Regions from separate parts of the Arthrobacter sp. lap29 genome, predicted to be linked through region 1. Evidence: riboswitches for the same ligand, from Rfam matches in the RefSeq annotation. Region 1 holds a riboswitch; the other holds the start of a gene.

Region 1 (7,778 bases):
CGGCCTTGCCGCCGCAGCCGCTGCCACCGTGGTGGTGGGGCTGGCTGTGCATTTTTTGATCGCAGGCGATCTGGCATCTTTGGTGGCCGATGCTCTGTACACCGTTCTGATCTATCTTTTAGTGGGCTTCATCTTCCCGGCGGCCCGGCAGTACTGGCTTGCAGTGGCGGCTTTCGCCTTCAGTGCCATGATTGAACTGTCCCAGCTCACCGGGATCCCGCAGCAGCTAGCGCAGAGCTTTCCACCCTCGCGGCTGCTCTTTGGAACCACCTTCTCAGCGCTGGATCTGGTGGCTTATGCACTGGGCGCCATGGCGGTCTGCGCTGCTGACGTCTTGGCGTCCCGCCGAGCAGTCCGTGCCAGAGCTGTGGTGGATGCGTGAGAGCGGCCACGCTGGGAAATATCCCGGGGAGAGTTGAGGTTGGCGCTAGGGAGACCCTCGTTGAAAGGCATCACCCATGACACTGCCCGTATCCATCCTTGACCTCGCCCACATTGGCGAGGAAGGCATCCGCGAAAGCTTCCGCGCATCCGTGGCGTTGGCACAAAAGGCCGAAGGCTGGGGGTACAAGCGGATTTGGTTTGCCGAACACCACAACATGCCTTCCATTGCTTCCTCGGCCACAAGCGTGTTGATCGCCCATGTGGCTGCCCATACCAAAACCATTCGCCTCGGCGCCGGCGGCATCATGCTGCCCAATCACTCGCCGCTGCAGATCGCAGAACAGTTCGGCACGCTGGAAACCTTGCACCCGGGACGGATTGATCTTGGCCTGGGGCGGGCTCCCGGCAGCGACCAGAACACCATGCGCGCACTTCGCCGCGACCCGTCCGCGGCAGACACCTTCCCGCAGGACGTGCAGGAACTGCAGGCCTACTTTGAGGGTCAAACGCGGATCTCCGGCGTTAACGCCTACCCAGGCAAGGACACGCACGTGCCGCTGTACATTCTGGGTTCCTCACTCTTTGGTGCGCGGCTGGCCGCTGCCTTGGGGTTGCCGTACTCCTTTGCATCGCACTTTGCGCCGCAGGCCTTGGAAGACGCTGTGCGGATCTACCGCCGCGAATTCAAGCCATCCGCCGCGCTGGCCGAGCCGTACGTGATTATCGGCGTGAATGCGATTCTCGCAGACACCCAAGAGGAGGCCGACGCGCTGCAGCTGACCGCCCGGCGCCGCCGCGTGGGTGCCTTGGTTGGCGGCGGGCGCACCTTCACTGACGCCGAATCAGACCTGTTGCTGGAATCGCCCGCGGGCCAGCAGGTGGAGAACATGATGCGCTACTCCGCGGTGGGAACAACTGATGTGGCACGCGCTTACCTGGACGAATTTGCCGTGAAGTCTGGTGCCGACGAGCTGATCGTGGCCACCCAGATCACCGACCGTGCCGCCTGGATTCGCAGCTTTGAACTGCTGGCACAGGCCATGGAACTGGGCAGCTGAGAAAACTTCTGTATTGAACGGGAGCGGTGGGCTCTGGAGTGGAGCATCTCAGGGGACCTTCGGCAGGTGGTGGTGGTCTGCCAGTGGAATACTCACGGCGGCCACCAGCACTCCGATCACCACGCCCACCAGGGTATCGGCAACCCGGCTGAAGGCGGCCGCCGGGCCCAGGTGCGAGCCCAGCCCTGTCATGATCAGCGCCATCGGGGTCACCGCAATGGTGGTCAGCGTGTAGTTCTTCATCACCAGCAGCTCAGCCAACACCTGGAACACAATAACCAGCGCCACCGACGGCCAAAAACTCAGCGACAGCGAGAGCAGCGCTATCGCAAGCACGGCCCCAATGACATTTCCCAGCAACCGCTGGATGCCGCGCTGCACCGTGTGGCCGTAGTTCAGGCCCTGCAGCGCTGCCACGGCACCCATGGATGCCCACAGCGGATGGTCAAGGCCAAGCCCGACGGCGGCCCACCCGGATAGTGCCGATGCGCCGGCCATGCGCAGGGCCTGGCTGGTGCTGGCTCTGGAACGCAGGCCCGCACCGGCAGTGCGCCAGAAATTACGGGGCTCCTGCGGCCCAGTGGCAGGGGAGCTGCCCGGCCTCGCCCCGGCCGAGGGCTTTCCACGTAGGGTGCGCAACTGGTGTTCGTACCCCCAGAGCCTTTGTAATGCCAGGGCCAGCGACTTGCTGCTGGCATGGCCCACCGTGGCAATGACGGATTCAACCTCGTTCAGAATGAGGTTCAACGCTTCTGCGTCTTGGCGGCGCTGCCGGGCCCGGACGGTTGCGGGCCGGACTGTGCCGGAGCCGCTACCGAAGCTACTGCTGGCGCTCAGCGCCACCGATCCCCGGGCCCCGCGCACGGCGGCGCGGGCGGCACCAAGGTGGGTGCCGCCGTGGGACGCGTCTGCGGGGAACTGCGTGGCCAGGCGCACCACGGCCGTGATGGACCGGGCAACGGCAAGGCGGGCCGGCCCTAGCGGGTTCACCAGAACAGGGGCCATTGCGGCGAGCCACCCCACGGCGGCGCCGATCCCCAATGCAGCCACGACGGGGGCAACTCCGGCCAGGCTATTCGCGTAGGCGGCGCCGGCAGCGGCGGCAAAGACCATGATGACGGCGCCCGGGCCGGTGATCCGGAAGGCGGCAAAGATGTGAGAGGCCAGGCCAGCAATGAGCGATAGCACAGCGATTTGCGCCGCCATGGGGACGCCCATGGCACCGAGCAGTGCGCCGATTCCGACCGTGACCAGCATTGCTGCAGCCACGATTCCCAGCATGGGAGCCAACCGGCGGTAGGGCTGGTAGCGGCCGAAGGCGCTGGTCAGTGCGCCCAAAGTGGCCACCCCGGCCAGTTGTTGCTGGCCCATAAGCCCGCCGGCAACCAAGACCAGGCTCGCCGCAATGCCCACCTTGATGGCCGGGGCAAAGATGGCGTCGGCCGGGTGGATGGCAAGGGACTTGTACCAGGTGCGGGGAGCCACAGAGTGGGCCAGGGCCGTGCCACAGTGGCGAAGCCGGGAGGTCATGATCATCTTTCCATACTACAATCTATTTTACTAGTAAAATAGATGTGAATGATGTGAGAGTAGTCTCTAGACTGGATCCATGAGTGTACATGCAGAGTCGGGTGACTTCGTTGACAGGGCGCGGAAGGGCTGGGCACAAGTGCGGCCGGACCTGGATGTGGCCAGTATTGAGGTGATGGGGCGGATTACCAGGATTGGTGCCTTGGCTAACCACCGCGCGGAGCGTCATTTGGTTCACGAAGGGCTGACCCGGGCAGAGTTCGATGTCCTGTGCACCCTGGCCCGCAGCGGTGCCCCCTTGCGTGCCAGTGAGGTGACTGCCTCGACAATGCTCAGCGGCGCCTCCACCACCAAAAATGCCGACCGGCTGGCCAGACGCGGACTGATCGAGCGCCTCCCCTGGGAGCATGACGGCCGGGTGGTGCTCCTGCGGTTGACGGTTCAGGGGCAGGAGTTGGTGGATCGGGAATTTCCGCGCTTTCTGGAGCGGGATCGCCAGATGCTCTCCGGTCTGAGCGCGAGCGAACAGGCAAAGCTGGCCACGCTGCTGCGTAAAGTCGCCTTAGCCGCAGAGTCTTCCAGCTAGGCCTCGTAACGCCACACCTCGTTGCGCCACCATCGGATTGTGTCCTCCGCGGCAGTAGCCCACCCGGGCCGGTAGCGTCGATTGCCGGGCACAGCTGCACACCAGCCACACTCACCGACCCGTATTCCAAGCCAAAGGGACTGGCAATCCTCGCAATTCTTGTGGCGCGAATTAGCCCAGCGCAGGCAGCCGGGATAGCAGGGCCTGGGCGGCCGCCGTCGGATCTTGTGCTTCGGTGATGGCGCGGACAACAACAATCCGGGACGCGCCCGCCGCCACCACTTGCTCCACATTGGACAGCTCAACCCCGCCAATGGCGAACCACGGCTTGGTGGTGTTCAGCGATGCGGCGTGCTCCACCAGGGAAAGCCCGACGGCGGCACGGCCCGGCTTGGTGGGGGTGGCCCAGAGAGGTCCCACACAGAAGTAGTCGGCGTAGGGATGCTTCGCGGCTGCCGAAACCTGGGCGGGGTCGTGGCTGGAAAGGCCCATCGAGACCGGCCCCAGAAGTGTGCGGGCGGCAGGCAGCGGCAAATCCTTTTGACCAATGTGGAACACGGGTGCGCCACTGAGCGAAGCGATGTCCGCCCGGTCATTGACAGCCCACAACTTGCCGCATTCCTGTGCAACAGAACGCAACACGGCCAGCAATTCAAGCTCTTCTGCTGCCTCAATGGTTTTATCGCGCAGCTGGATAATATCAACACCGCCAGCAAAGGCGGCCCGCAGAAAATCGGCAAAATCCCCCTGTTTGGCGCGGGAATCCGTGCACAAATACAGTTGGGCGCTCTGGATCGAGGCAACGGTGTGGGCGGGGGCGCCGTCATGGATGGCAGAAATATGGCTCATGTCTCATAGACTAGTGCAGTACCGCGGGAGCCAGTGAAGCTGGCTGAGAGGGCGCCTAATGCGCCGACCGAAATACGCCCCCAGCGGGCGTGGAACCTGATCCGGGTCATGCCGGCGTAGGGAAGGAAGGCATTGTGGCCGATATTTTAAGCACCGACGTAGCCGTCATTGGCGGCGGAATTGTGGGCCTAGGCATCGCCTGGGAAGCCCAACGCGCGGGCCACACCGTCACAGTGATTGATCCTGCCCCCGCCACTGGTGCAACCTTTGCCGCCGCCGGTATGCTGGCCCCGGTCAGCGAACTCCATTACCAAGAAGAAGAACTACTGGCGCTGACACTCGCCTCGGCCGCACGCTGGCCCGAGTTCGTGGCTTCGCTGCCTGTTAGCTTGAGTGCCGCTGAGGCGGAAGCTGCGCGGGGGACTGGCTTCAACGTTTCGCCCACCCTGGTTCTGGGCGGGGACCCAGCTGACCGGCAGGCACTGGCTGACCTGCACGAGGTTCAAAAACAGTATGGGCTGGACTCGGAACAGCTTTCCATCCGCGAGGCCCGGGCCCTGGAACCACTCGTCGGCCCACACATCTCCTGCGCCTACCTGATGAAACAGGACCACCAAGTTGACCCGCGTGCCATGGCCACCGCGCTTCGCATGGCACTGGAAAACGCTTCAGGGGCCCGGGGCGCCGTCTCAGAAGGCACCGAAACAAACGTGCCGGCACCAGCGTTCGTGGCGGAGACCGCCGTCGGACTTCTCCACAAGGATCCGGCGGATAGCCACTCGTGTGTGACCGGAGTGCTGCTAGCTGACGGGCGCGAAATCCACGCCAAGGAAGTGGTGGTGGCCAATGCCCTTGGCGCCCCGCAACTGGCCGGCCTGCCCGAGGGGCTGAAGCTGCCGGTTCGTCCAGTGTATGGGGACGTTTTGCGGCTGCGCGTGCCGGAGCATCTGCTCCCGCTGACCACCGCCACCATCCGTGGGCTGGTGCGCGGGGTGCCTGTCTACATTGTGCCGCGCGAAGACGGCACCGTAGTGATTGGGGCAACAAGCCGCGAAGACGCCAACGCCGGTGTCAGCGCCGGGGGAGTACACCAGCTACTGCGCGATGCCCAGGTGTTGCTGCCCGCCGTGGCCGAGCTTGAACTGCTCGAATGCACCGCCCGTGCCCGTCCCGGAACCCCGGATAACGCCCCGCTGCTGGGACGGGTTTTGGGAGCAACCGGGCGGGACATCACCGGTCTCATCATTGCCACGGGCTTCTTCCGGCACGGTGTGTTGCTGACCCCCATCGCCGCGCTGATAGTCCGCCAGCTGTTGGGGGACATCACGGACCTGGCGTGGACGCATTTCCGCCCCGACCGTTTTTCTCCGTCACTCACCGCTGGCACCGCCAGCACCGCCGGCCCAACCTCGATACCGCTTGCCGGCCCCGCCGGCCCAACCGCGTAGGAGCAACCATGTTCACCATTCAACTCAATGGCACCACGGAAACCCACCCCGCCGGGACCACAGTTGCGGACCTTGTCACGGCCACCACCGGCAGGGCGCTGCTCGCCTCGGGACAGGCTGCCGACGGCGGCCGGCTTGGTGTTGCCGTTGCCCGCAACTCAGGCATTGTGCCTCGCAGCCAGTGGTCCGCCACTGCCGTGGAACACGAGGACGAACTTGAAATTGTCACAGCAGTACAGGGTGGCTAAGATCCCCGCCAACACATCATTGACCGTCCGAGACCGAAAAGTGAATGCCATGACCGAAGCACTGACCCGTAACGATTCCCTGGTAATTGACGGGATTGCGCTGAACTCCCGGCTCATTATGGGCACCGGAGGTGCTCCGAGCCTGTCCGGACTCGGTGCCGCACTCATCGCCTCCGGCACCGAGCTGACCACCGTGGCCATGCGCCGCTACTCGGTGGATGAGGCAGCGGGAGGTGGCACCAATTTGTTCCAGTTGCTGCTCGAGAACAACATTCGCATTCTGCCCAACACGGCCGGCTGCTTTACGGCCCGTGAAGCTGTGATGACAGCGGAACTGGGGCGTGAGGCCCTGGATACCGACTGGGTGAAATTGGAGGTCATCGCTGACGAGCACACCTTGCTGCCCGACGCCCTTGAACTTGCCGACGCCACCGAGCAGCTTGTCAACCGTGGCTTCAAGGTGTTCGCCTACACCAACGATGACCCGGTTCTGGCGCTGCGCCTGGAGCAGCTTGGAGCCACCGCCGTCATGCCGCTGGGTGCCCCCATCGGCACCGGCCTGGGCATCTTGAACCCGCATAATATTGAGCTGATTGTTTCCCGCGCGTCCGTTCCCGTGGTGCTCGACGCCGGAATTGGCACCGCCTCCGATGCCTCCCTTGCCATGGAGCTGGGCTGTGACGCAGTCCTATTGGCCACGGCAGTCACCCGTGCCCAAAATCCGCTTGTCATGGCCGAAGCCTTCAAACACGCCGTGATCGGTGGAAGACTGGCAGCACAGGGTGGCCGCATTCCCAAGAGGGCCCACGCCTTGGCTTCCTCGGCCATGGATGGCCGCCCTGACCTGTAGAACTAGATAAGGAGCCTGCCATGGCGCCCGCAGATGATGTGTTGACCCGGACCCAGATCGATGCTGAACTGGCAACCCTGCCTCAGTGGCGATACGCCGGTGAGCTGCGCTGCGTGCTGAAGTGCCCGACGTCGGCCGGGGCCTTGGAGTTGTTCGCCGCCATTGGGGCGCTCGCCCAGGAAGCCAACCATCACCCGGATGTGGACTGGCGCTATGACACCTTATTTATTGCCACCAGCTCCCATGATGCGGGAGGGCAGATCACGGCACGGGACATTACCTTGGCCAGAGCCATTTCCGCAGCGGCCGTGGCAGCCGGTGCAGAAGCTGCAACGGAAACAAAAAATGATCCCGATCCCGCCTTTTGAAACCGAAATATCGGGCTCCAAAGGCGGGATCGGGATCATTTCCCGGACAGTTCAGCTTTAGTGTGGTACAGCCGCTGCGCAGTTAGTGCATTTGCAAAATTGCGGTGTTGCGCTCCACTTGATGCTGGTGGCGGGCACGGCCTACAAAACCGGCGGTGGCCCAGGCGGCCGCTCCGCCCACCAGCATGGAAAGAATCCAAGGCATCCAAGCGGTGGCGCTGTCATTATTTAGCCCCACAGCCATGGTGAGGATCCAGACCAAGAGAGAGGCAGCCACGGCGGCACCGGCGGGGAGCGCCGCACCGAACATGGCGCGGTGCTTGTCCACAGCCCAGGCAATAGCGCCGAAAGCGGCGGCGGTGAGGGCAATAATGACCAGGGCAACCATGAATGTATCCGCCTCTACGAGCTGTGGATCAGTGACAAAAAAGGGTTCTAGAGTGCGCCGAAGCCTACA
Region 2 (7,778 bases), on a different contig from region 1:
CGCGCCCAGTACAAAGCGATGGGGCAGGCGCAGCTTTTGGGCCAGCGCATCGGCCAAATCAGTGGGGTCGGTGGAGGCCAGTACGATGATCCCAGGCAGGGCAATCGCCAGACCACGCAAGGCGATAGCCACGCCAGCCTCCAGGGATCCGGTGCTGAAGGTGACCGGGCCCAAGGCCAGCAGCAGTTCACCGGTCTTGGGCGCCAAAAGAGCTGTTCCGTAGCCACCCACCAGGGAAGCCAGCAGGATGGGCCAGCCGCGGGTCAGTAGCATTCGCAGGCTCAATCCAGCCAGCGGCAGAAGTATGCATTCGAGTACGAGTGCCACCGTGGCAGAGACCCAGTCCACACTCACCAGCAACACCACGGTCAGGGCCATTCCGGCTCCGAGCTTCGCCAACGGGTTGGCCCGGGCCAGCAGTGCGGTGGACCGCGGTGTAGCAATAATGTCAACGCTCATCGCTGCGCCATCCTTGCAGCCGCCTGCGCTCCGGCAAGGTCCGCTGGTGCGCCCAAGACCAGCCGGTCCCCACCGAGCACTGCGCTGAACGCGGCGTCATGCGTCACCGACACCACGGCCGTGCCTGCATCCAGCAGCTCCGTTAACAAGGAGGCCAGCTCGGCCCACGTGTTCGCGTCCTGTCCAAACGTAGGCTCGTCCAAGACCAGGAGTTGTGGGCTCGCCGCCAGCACTGTTGCCACTGACAGCCGCCGCTTCTCCCCACCCGAAAGTGTGAACGGGTTGGCGTCCGCTAAGTGTTCCAGCCGCAGGCGCACCAGTAGTTCATCCACGGTATCCTCGCCACGGCCTAGCAGCCTCGGCGCAAACAACAGCTCATCCCGGACAGTACCAGCAACAAATTGGTGCTCGGGTTCCTGAAAGACGGTGCCAATCCGGCTGATCAAATCCCGTCCACGCCATTTCAGCGGCTCGGGCCCGGCACCGCGCGCCAAGGGTTCCAGCGCAGCCAAGTGGCCACTCACTGGGGCCAGCAGTCCGGCCAGGGTCAGTGCGAGCGTTGACTTTCCGGATCCATTGAGCCCGGTCACACTCAGCGCATGCCCGGCCCGCACCTGCACTGAAGGCACCACGGCTGCCGGCACCACCGGGCGGCGCTTGCGTCCCTTGGTGCGGGAGAGCGCCAAAGCCTCCGCCTCTAGCAGCAGGGGGCGTCCGGCGTCGGACGGGTTGGTGATGCGGGCACGGACTTCCGGGACGTGGCCAGGAACCCAAATACCAGCCTTGGCCAGTAAGTCCCGGCTCTGGGCAAGAACCGTGGCGGGAGGACCGTCGAACAGCACGCCACCGGGCTCTCCCAGGGCGGCCGGAGCCAACACCACTATCCTGTCCACCACCTCCAGCCAGACGGAGACGCGGTGCTCCACCACAACCAGGGTGGCCCCGGTTTCATCGAGGCTGCGGCGCACGGCGTCACGGACCTCCACCACACCGGCCGGATCCAGGTTGGCGGTGGGCTCATCGAGCAGCAGCAGGCCGGGCCGCATGGCCAAAATACCGGCTAGTCCCAGGCGCTGCTTCTGCCCGCCGGAGAGTGCGGAGCTGGAGTGGTCCAGTGGCAGGTTCAGGCCCACCGACTCCAAGGCAGCCGGGACGCGGCGCCAAATTTCCTCGCGCGGCACGGCAAGGTTTTCAGCGCCGAAGGCAACGTCGTCACCAATGCGTGAGAGCACCACCTGAGCATCAGGGTCCTGCTGCATGAGCCCGGTACGGCCGCGCGATTCGTGCACAGGGCGCCCGTCAATGAGCAGCTCACCCATCTCATTGGCGTCCTCGTCATCCCCGAGCACACCGGCTAGGGCGTGCAGCAAGGTTGATTTTCCGGCACCCGAAGGGCCCAGCAGCAGTACGCGTTCACCCGGGGAGATTTCCAAATCCAGGCCGTGGAGGGCTTGGTTGTTCCGGCCCGAATGCTGCCAGCCCCACCCCCTGACAGAGACCTGTACTGGTGCACCGCGGTTCTGCACGATGGCCATGACTAGATTGCCTTTTCGGTGGCGGCCCCACGTGAGGGCAGGTTCGCCAGCGCGCCTGTGCGTGCCAACCCGCGCACGGCCAGCCAAGAAATTACCCCCGCAATGAGAGCACCGGAGACCATGGCCAGCACCGCGTAGACGAGCTTCCATTCCAAGGCCCAGGCCACGTTGTAGATAAGGTTTTCATAGACGCCCAGCGCCAAGCCGGCCAAGGTTCCGGCCAAGATGGCAACGGGAAGATTGAATTTGCGGTAACGGAATACGGCGAAGGCCAGCTCGGCGCCTAGGCCTTGAATCAAGCCTGAGAGCAGCACCGTGAACCCGAAGTGGGTTCCCAGCAGTCCTTCAACGGTGGCGGCGATCAATTCGCAATATAACGCCGCGCCCGGTTTGCGGACCACTAAGGCACCCAGCACGCCGGCAATCAGCCAGCCGCCAACGTAAAGTGCACCAACGGGTGGGAAGGCTACGGTGAAGGCTGCGATGAAACCGTAGCCGGCGGACCAGAGCCAAAAGATAACGCCAACGGCAACACCCAGAACCGAGACGACAACAATGTCGACAACCCGCCAGGTGCTTTTGTTCTTTTGTTGCGTGTTTTTCGGGGCGGACGTGCCCGTAACTGACTTACTCATGTTTCCTCCTTTTCAGGAGGGGCGGCTGCAGCGGTCTTTCCGCGCAGCCGAAGAGAACTCGACTCCCTTCGCCGGTACTAGCCGGAGCAGGTTCGAGGGTCTGCGGCGAACCGCACTCTCAGCGCCGACACCCGATAAATGGGTGCACGCTCCCCTGTCGTGTTTGAATTGCGGCTTCAGCTTACCCCCGCTCACACCCGGTAGCCAATGCGTGGAAAGAAATGCGTCATGAAAAAAGTACTGCAGACGCCCACCGTGAGATGGAGGCCTGCAGTACTTGATGGAACCTTTTTCAGTTTTTGCTGTTGCTAGTGCTGGCGCACCTTGCGTCGGCTAGCCATGATCAACCCACCGAGCATGAGAATCACAGCGATCCCACCTGCTGCACCGAGGTTGAACCCGGTGCTGGCGAGGTCATCACCGGCACCTGCCGTGGCGCTGGCACTGGCGGAAGGTGTGGTTGAACCGTCCTTCGTGGGCGAGGCACTCGGTGACGGGGTGTCACTGGGTGCGGTACTGGCGGTGGCCGATTCGGTCGGAGTAACCGTGGCCGTCGGAGTCGGGGTCGCCGTGGCCGTCGGAGTCGGTTCCACCACTTCCTCACCAATGTACGGGCCGCCAGCCACAGGACCGGTGGCGCGCAAACCAAGCTCATAAACGGCCAAGGTCTGCTCACCCATGGCTGCTGCGCCCGGAGTGAATAGGATGCGGATACCCTCAATGCTTTCCTGCTCCAGAACAGCTTCCTGGAAACTGCGTTTCGGATCCAAGGCACCCACGGTGACCCATTCGCTGTCGACCTTAACTTGCAGGTCCCCTGCCACATGGCCCACCACAACGGCTGACTTCATGGCGGCCGGTGCATCCAGGGTATTGGAGAGGTATGAACCCTCTACCGGGGCCTGGGCAGGCTCGAAGGCTGTGGCAATGGTTGCGTCAAAGGCACTCTGCGCACCAGTACCATTTGCGCCCGGCAGGTTGCTGGCCAGCCGTTCATTTGCTTCCAGGGCCTGGAACTCGCGGATCTTCACCCACTGGCCACCCGGGTTGGTGCCCGTGGACACCAGACGGATGTACCGTGCGCTTACAGGAGTATCAAAGTTCTGCTCAATGCGCGGCTTGCTCTCAAACACTCCGGCCTGTGTCCAGGTGGCATTGTCCGCCGAATACTCCACCCGTGCGTGGTAGAACATGTCACCGTTATTGGTGTCGGAATCGGCCTGCTGGATCAGCACCTTGCCCACCGTCTTCACGGCGCCTAAGTCAATGGTGACGGTGGAACCGTTCACGGGAGGTGCACTGGACCACCAAAGAGTGCTGGGATCGCCGTCAACCATGCGTGTGAGCGCGTTGCTTTGGTAGGTGGGAAGTGAGGAAGTAGCCGTTGCGGGGAAGTAGCTGGACGCTGCCACGGGGCTCAGGTTCAGCCAGGTGTTGTACCGTCCCTGTGCCTCTTTGCTAAAGATTTCAAAGAGTCCATCTCCCACCGAAGGAACAATGACGTTAGGCGTGATGCCAATGTTGTTCGGCCCAACATCGGGCACGGTGGCCGCCTTGGCCAGAGCAATATCTCCATTGGCTGCAAGCGCACCATCCGTGGCGGCTACGCCATTTCCCGCCTTAATGGCCTCCAGCATGCTGATTTGCTTCTCCATGGCCGTGGCCCAGTGTGCTGCGGCGTCAATCCACGGCTTGGAATCATCGTAGAAGCCTGTCATGGCCATGTCAGGCAAGGTTTCCGGGCCTGCTGCAATGGTGGCCAAACGAGCCTTCAACGGTGCCATTCCGGCCGTGTTTCCGGCGTCGAAAGCTGTCCAGAAGGTTGCGATGTCTGCGCTCAGGGCCGGCGCCGTTTTGGATTCCGGACGGTAGGGCTTCCAGCTCTGGTTCAGGTCCACGAAGGTTTCCAGAGACGCCCTGATGGCCTCATTGGGGCCGGCAAGCTCACTGATAATGGAGGATTGTGTTGTTGCGGGCACATACTGGGGGCCGTTCCAGGAGTAGTCGCCGAACCCGGCCAGGGCGATCATCGAAGAATACGGTTCGATCATCGGGTTGGAAGTGATGCCGTCAATGTGTTTGTACAGGTTGGCGTCGCGGCCCTCCAGCGGGTTCAGGAACAGGCGTCCGCGCTGTCCATCATTCACGGGCAGGTTGTCCCAGATGTAGAAATGCTCGGCGTTGTAGGAAGTCACCGCCTTGGTTACTGAAGCTTCCGTAATGGTGTTGGAGAAGACGCCTTCACCGGTCCACTGAATACGGATCGAATCATCCGTCTGCAGACCAAACTCACCCTTGTAAGGGTCTGGACCGGAACCGGCATAGTTGGTGGGCACTGTCTGCAACGGTGCCAGCCCATGGACGTTAATGTAGTCCTTGACGATCCGGTTCAAATAGAACCCCTGGCCCTGGGCAAGTGAACGGAATCCCGGCAAGGTGAATTTTGCCTTGTCCGCGGCACAGTTCAGGTACGGGTTGATGTCATCGAGCGCAATGTAGAAGCTGCTGACACCGATTGCGCGCAGCTGATCAAATTTGGCCACGGTGGCGGCGAAATCCTGATCGTCGGAGTAGCAGACGTCATTGCCCGGTGAGAGTGCAAAAGTGAAATTAACGTGGTTGGCATTGGCCTCATCCACGAGTTCTTTCAAATCGTTCAGCTGCGCCTGCGGGTACAAATCACGCCACTTGGCACGCAGGTAATTATCGTCCTTGGGCGTGTAGATGTAAGTGTTCATCTTGTGCTTGCCGTAGAAATCAAACTGATCCAGGCGGGCCTGATGAGACCACGGGATGCCATAGAAGCCCTCAATGCCGCCACGGATGGACATCAACGGCCAGTCCTTGACCGTCATGGCTGGCGCCACACCGTTGGCAACAACCTGACTCAGGCTCTGCACGGCGTAGAAAGTACCTGTGGCATCGGTGCCGTTAAGTACCAGCGCAGGCTTGCCGCTGACGGTTCCGGTGGCGATGACATATCCGTCAGCATCCAGTCCAGCTGCGCTGCCGGATCCCACGGCCGTGAGCGCGGTGGATACAGCCGGGTTGTCCGCAACGGTGCCAAGGAAGACTGTGGCGCCGGTGGTGCCCACACCGCTGACAAAGGTGGCGGTACCACCGGCAGCGGTAATTACTTCCGCTAGCAGCTTCTTGGCTGCGGCATCCGCATTTTCACCGACTGCCACTTTTACTGCGCCTGTCAAGGGAACAGCAACGCCTGCGGTGCTGACTTCCTGGGGAGTGGGCAAAATTTCGGCGGCCGAAACCGCTGCCTGAGCGGCCGGAATCGCTGACGGAGACAACGCAGCCATCCCACCTCCGGCAATAATCGCCAGGGCCAGAGCCCCGGAAGTGACGTTCTTATACGCTCGTTTCAATCTGTTCCCCTTGGTGCTCCACGCTCACGGCAAACCTTGTTTGATATGGATCACATTCGCTCGCAACTCTAACGATGTGGCGCGGATCACGTCAACTGGTTAAGGGCCCGGCTTGCCTTGTGAGAGCACGCAAAGCGCCAGTGAATCTCGCCAGCTCCCGGGTTACCCGCTGCAGCTAAGGCAGTGAAAGCGCTAGGCTGAACTACAGTGCTTTCCCGCACCAGCGTGAATCCCCACAAAGGAGTCCTTTATGAACATCGTCTTTAAGTTGCTCGGAACCGGCATCAGCCTCGGTGCCGGCTTTGTTGCCAGCAAGCTCGTGGATTCCGTCTGGGAAAAGAGCACCGGCAACAAGCCGCCCAAGGATGGGGCGGATCTAAATAACAGTCTCCGGTCAGCACTGACCTTTGCGCTGGTCTCCTCGGTGGTTGCGGCCATCATTCAGACCCTGGCTTCACGCACCACCCAGAAGGCCATTGCACGCTTTAACAAGCACCCCGAAGAAATCTGAGCCCACTCCTCCCAAAAACGCAGCAGTCCCTCCCCCAAAAGTTACTGAGGCTTCCGCGTTACTGAGGCTTCCATTACTGCGGCTTCCGTGAAACTACGACGGCGGATGGCTAGGGCTTGCTTTCCTCTTCCACCACTGCGGCAACCACCTGATCGAGCTCATCAACACTGAGCATCTCAGGGCGGCGGTGTTTGGTCCGGTAGCCGGCCCGGCCCACCATGTGCGCCGATACCGGCACCGTGAGTAGCTGGAACAGCCAGGCCACAAGCAGAACCGGCAGCAAAGACCAGACGTGCATTTGCAAGCCAATGGCCGTCAACATCAGCAGCAAACCTAAAACCTGTGGCTTTGTTGCAGCATGCATGCGGCTCATCAAGTCCGGAAACCGCAGCAGCCCAATGGCGGCGGCAAGGCTCATGAGTGCGCCACCCAGCAGGGCGATCACCGTCAAAACATCAATGAGCGTATTCATCCGTCGCCTCTCTTATGGGCCGCAAAACGAGCCACCGTGACTGATCCAATGAACCCAATCACCGTCAGGACCACCAGCAGGGCCAGATTGTCCGTATGTTTATTTGCGGCCATGTCCGTGGCCAGTGCGGCGCCGAAGATGGCCAGCAAAACATCAGCGGCGATCACCCTGTCCAGCAATGACGGCCCGGAGGCAATCCGGTAGATAGTTCCGGCAGCCGCGAGCGTGAGCACCGCTGCAACAATAATGACCACAACATCCATGACGCTCACTGCCCCTCACCTAGGTCTTTTTGCTGATCGGGACTTTGCTGATCAGAATCTTGCTGATCGGGACTTTTGAGGATATCCGCATACGCAACCATGGATGCCCCAGTGCGTTCAGAGCGCAGCTCCGCCAGCTCTTCCTTGGTCCCCATCACAGTGATCAGCCTGGCTTCAATGTCTTGGATCCCTGTACGAACCCGCTCCACGCTTTCTGGAGTGGGCGCGTTCATTGCGTGGACGTAGAGAGTGGCGCAACCCCTATCCACTTCAACCACCAAGGAACCCGGAATCAGTGAGAGCACGTGACCCACCGCGGTCATGAGTAGATCCGAGGGGCTACGAAGCGGGACGGCAATGACTGCGTTGCGGATTTTGGGCCCCTTGGCAACCGCCCAGTACAGCACTTGGCAACTGGCAACGGTGACTTGCTTGAGGAACCACAAAAGGAAGATCACGGCCTGCAGCACGTTAAAGCGTCCACTGAGCTCAATGGGCGGCAGGTAAAAAACTTGTGACACTG

The links. A riboswitch is a leader RNA that binds a small molecule or an ion and turns the genes downstream of it on or off. The one in region 1 is predicted to bind thiamine pyrophosphate.
Region 2: another riboswitch for thiamine pyrophosphate. It lies ahead of RY113_RS06170 (ECF transporter S component); the one in region 1 lies ahead of thiO (glycine oxidase ThiO).

Annotation. Positions count from the first base shown of each region.
Region 1 is NZ_JAUCEK010000001.1:118,258-126,035, forward strand. It holds gene RY113_RS00540 (DUF2809 domain-containing protein) at 1-382, shown strand, start outside; gene RY113_RS00545 (LLM class flavin-dependent oxidoreductase) at 459-1,442, shown strand; gene RY113_RS00550 (FUSC family protein) at 1,491-2,978, opposite strand; gene RY113_RS00555 (MarR family transcriptional regulator) at 3,052-3,558, shown strand; gene thiE (thiamine phosphate synthase) at 3,730-4,407, opposite strand; TPP riboswitch at 4,422-4,547, shown strand; gene thiO (glycine oxidase ThiO) at 4,542-5,855, shown strand; gene thiS (sulfur carrier protein ThiS) at 5,864-6,103, shown strand; gene RY113_RS00575 (thiazole synthase) at 6,153-6,953, shown strand; gene RY113_RS00580 (4a-hydroxytetrahydrobiopterin dehydratase) at 6,974-7,321, shown strand; gene RY113_RS00585 (hypothetical protein) at 7,404-7,709, opposite strand; gene RY113_RS00590 (DUF3107 domain-containing protein) at 7,757-7,778, opposite strand, start outside.
Region 2 is NZ_JAUCEK010000003.1:131,880-139,657, reverse strand. It holds gene RY113_RS06180 (energy-coupling factor transporter transmembrane protein EcfT) at 1-459, opposite strand, end outside; gene RY113_RS06175 (ATP-binding cassette domain-containing protein) at 456-1,994, opposite strand; gene RY113_RS06170 (ECF transporter S component) at 1,997-2,629, opposite strand; TPP riboswitch at 2,676-2,795, opposite strand; gene RY113_RS06165 (beta-N-acetylglucosaminidase domain-containing protein) at 2,938-6,009, opposite strand; gene RY113_RS06160 (DUF4235 domain-containing protein) at 6,260-6,520, shown strand; gene mnhG (monovalent cation/H(+) antiporter subunit G) at 6,630-6,992, opposite strand; gene RY113_RS06150 (monovalent cation/H+ antiporter complex subunit F) at 6,989-7,255, opposite strand; gene RY113_RS06145 (Na+/H+ antiporter subunit E) at 7,261-7,778, opposite strand, start outside.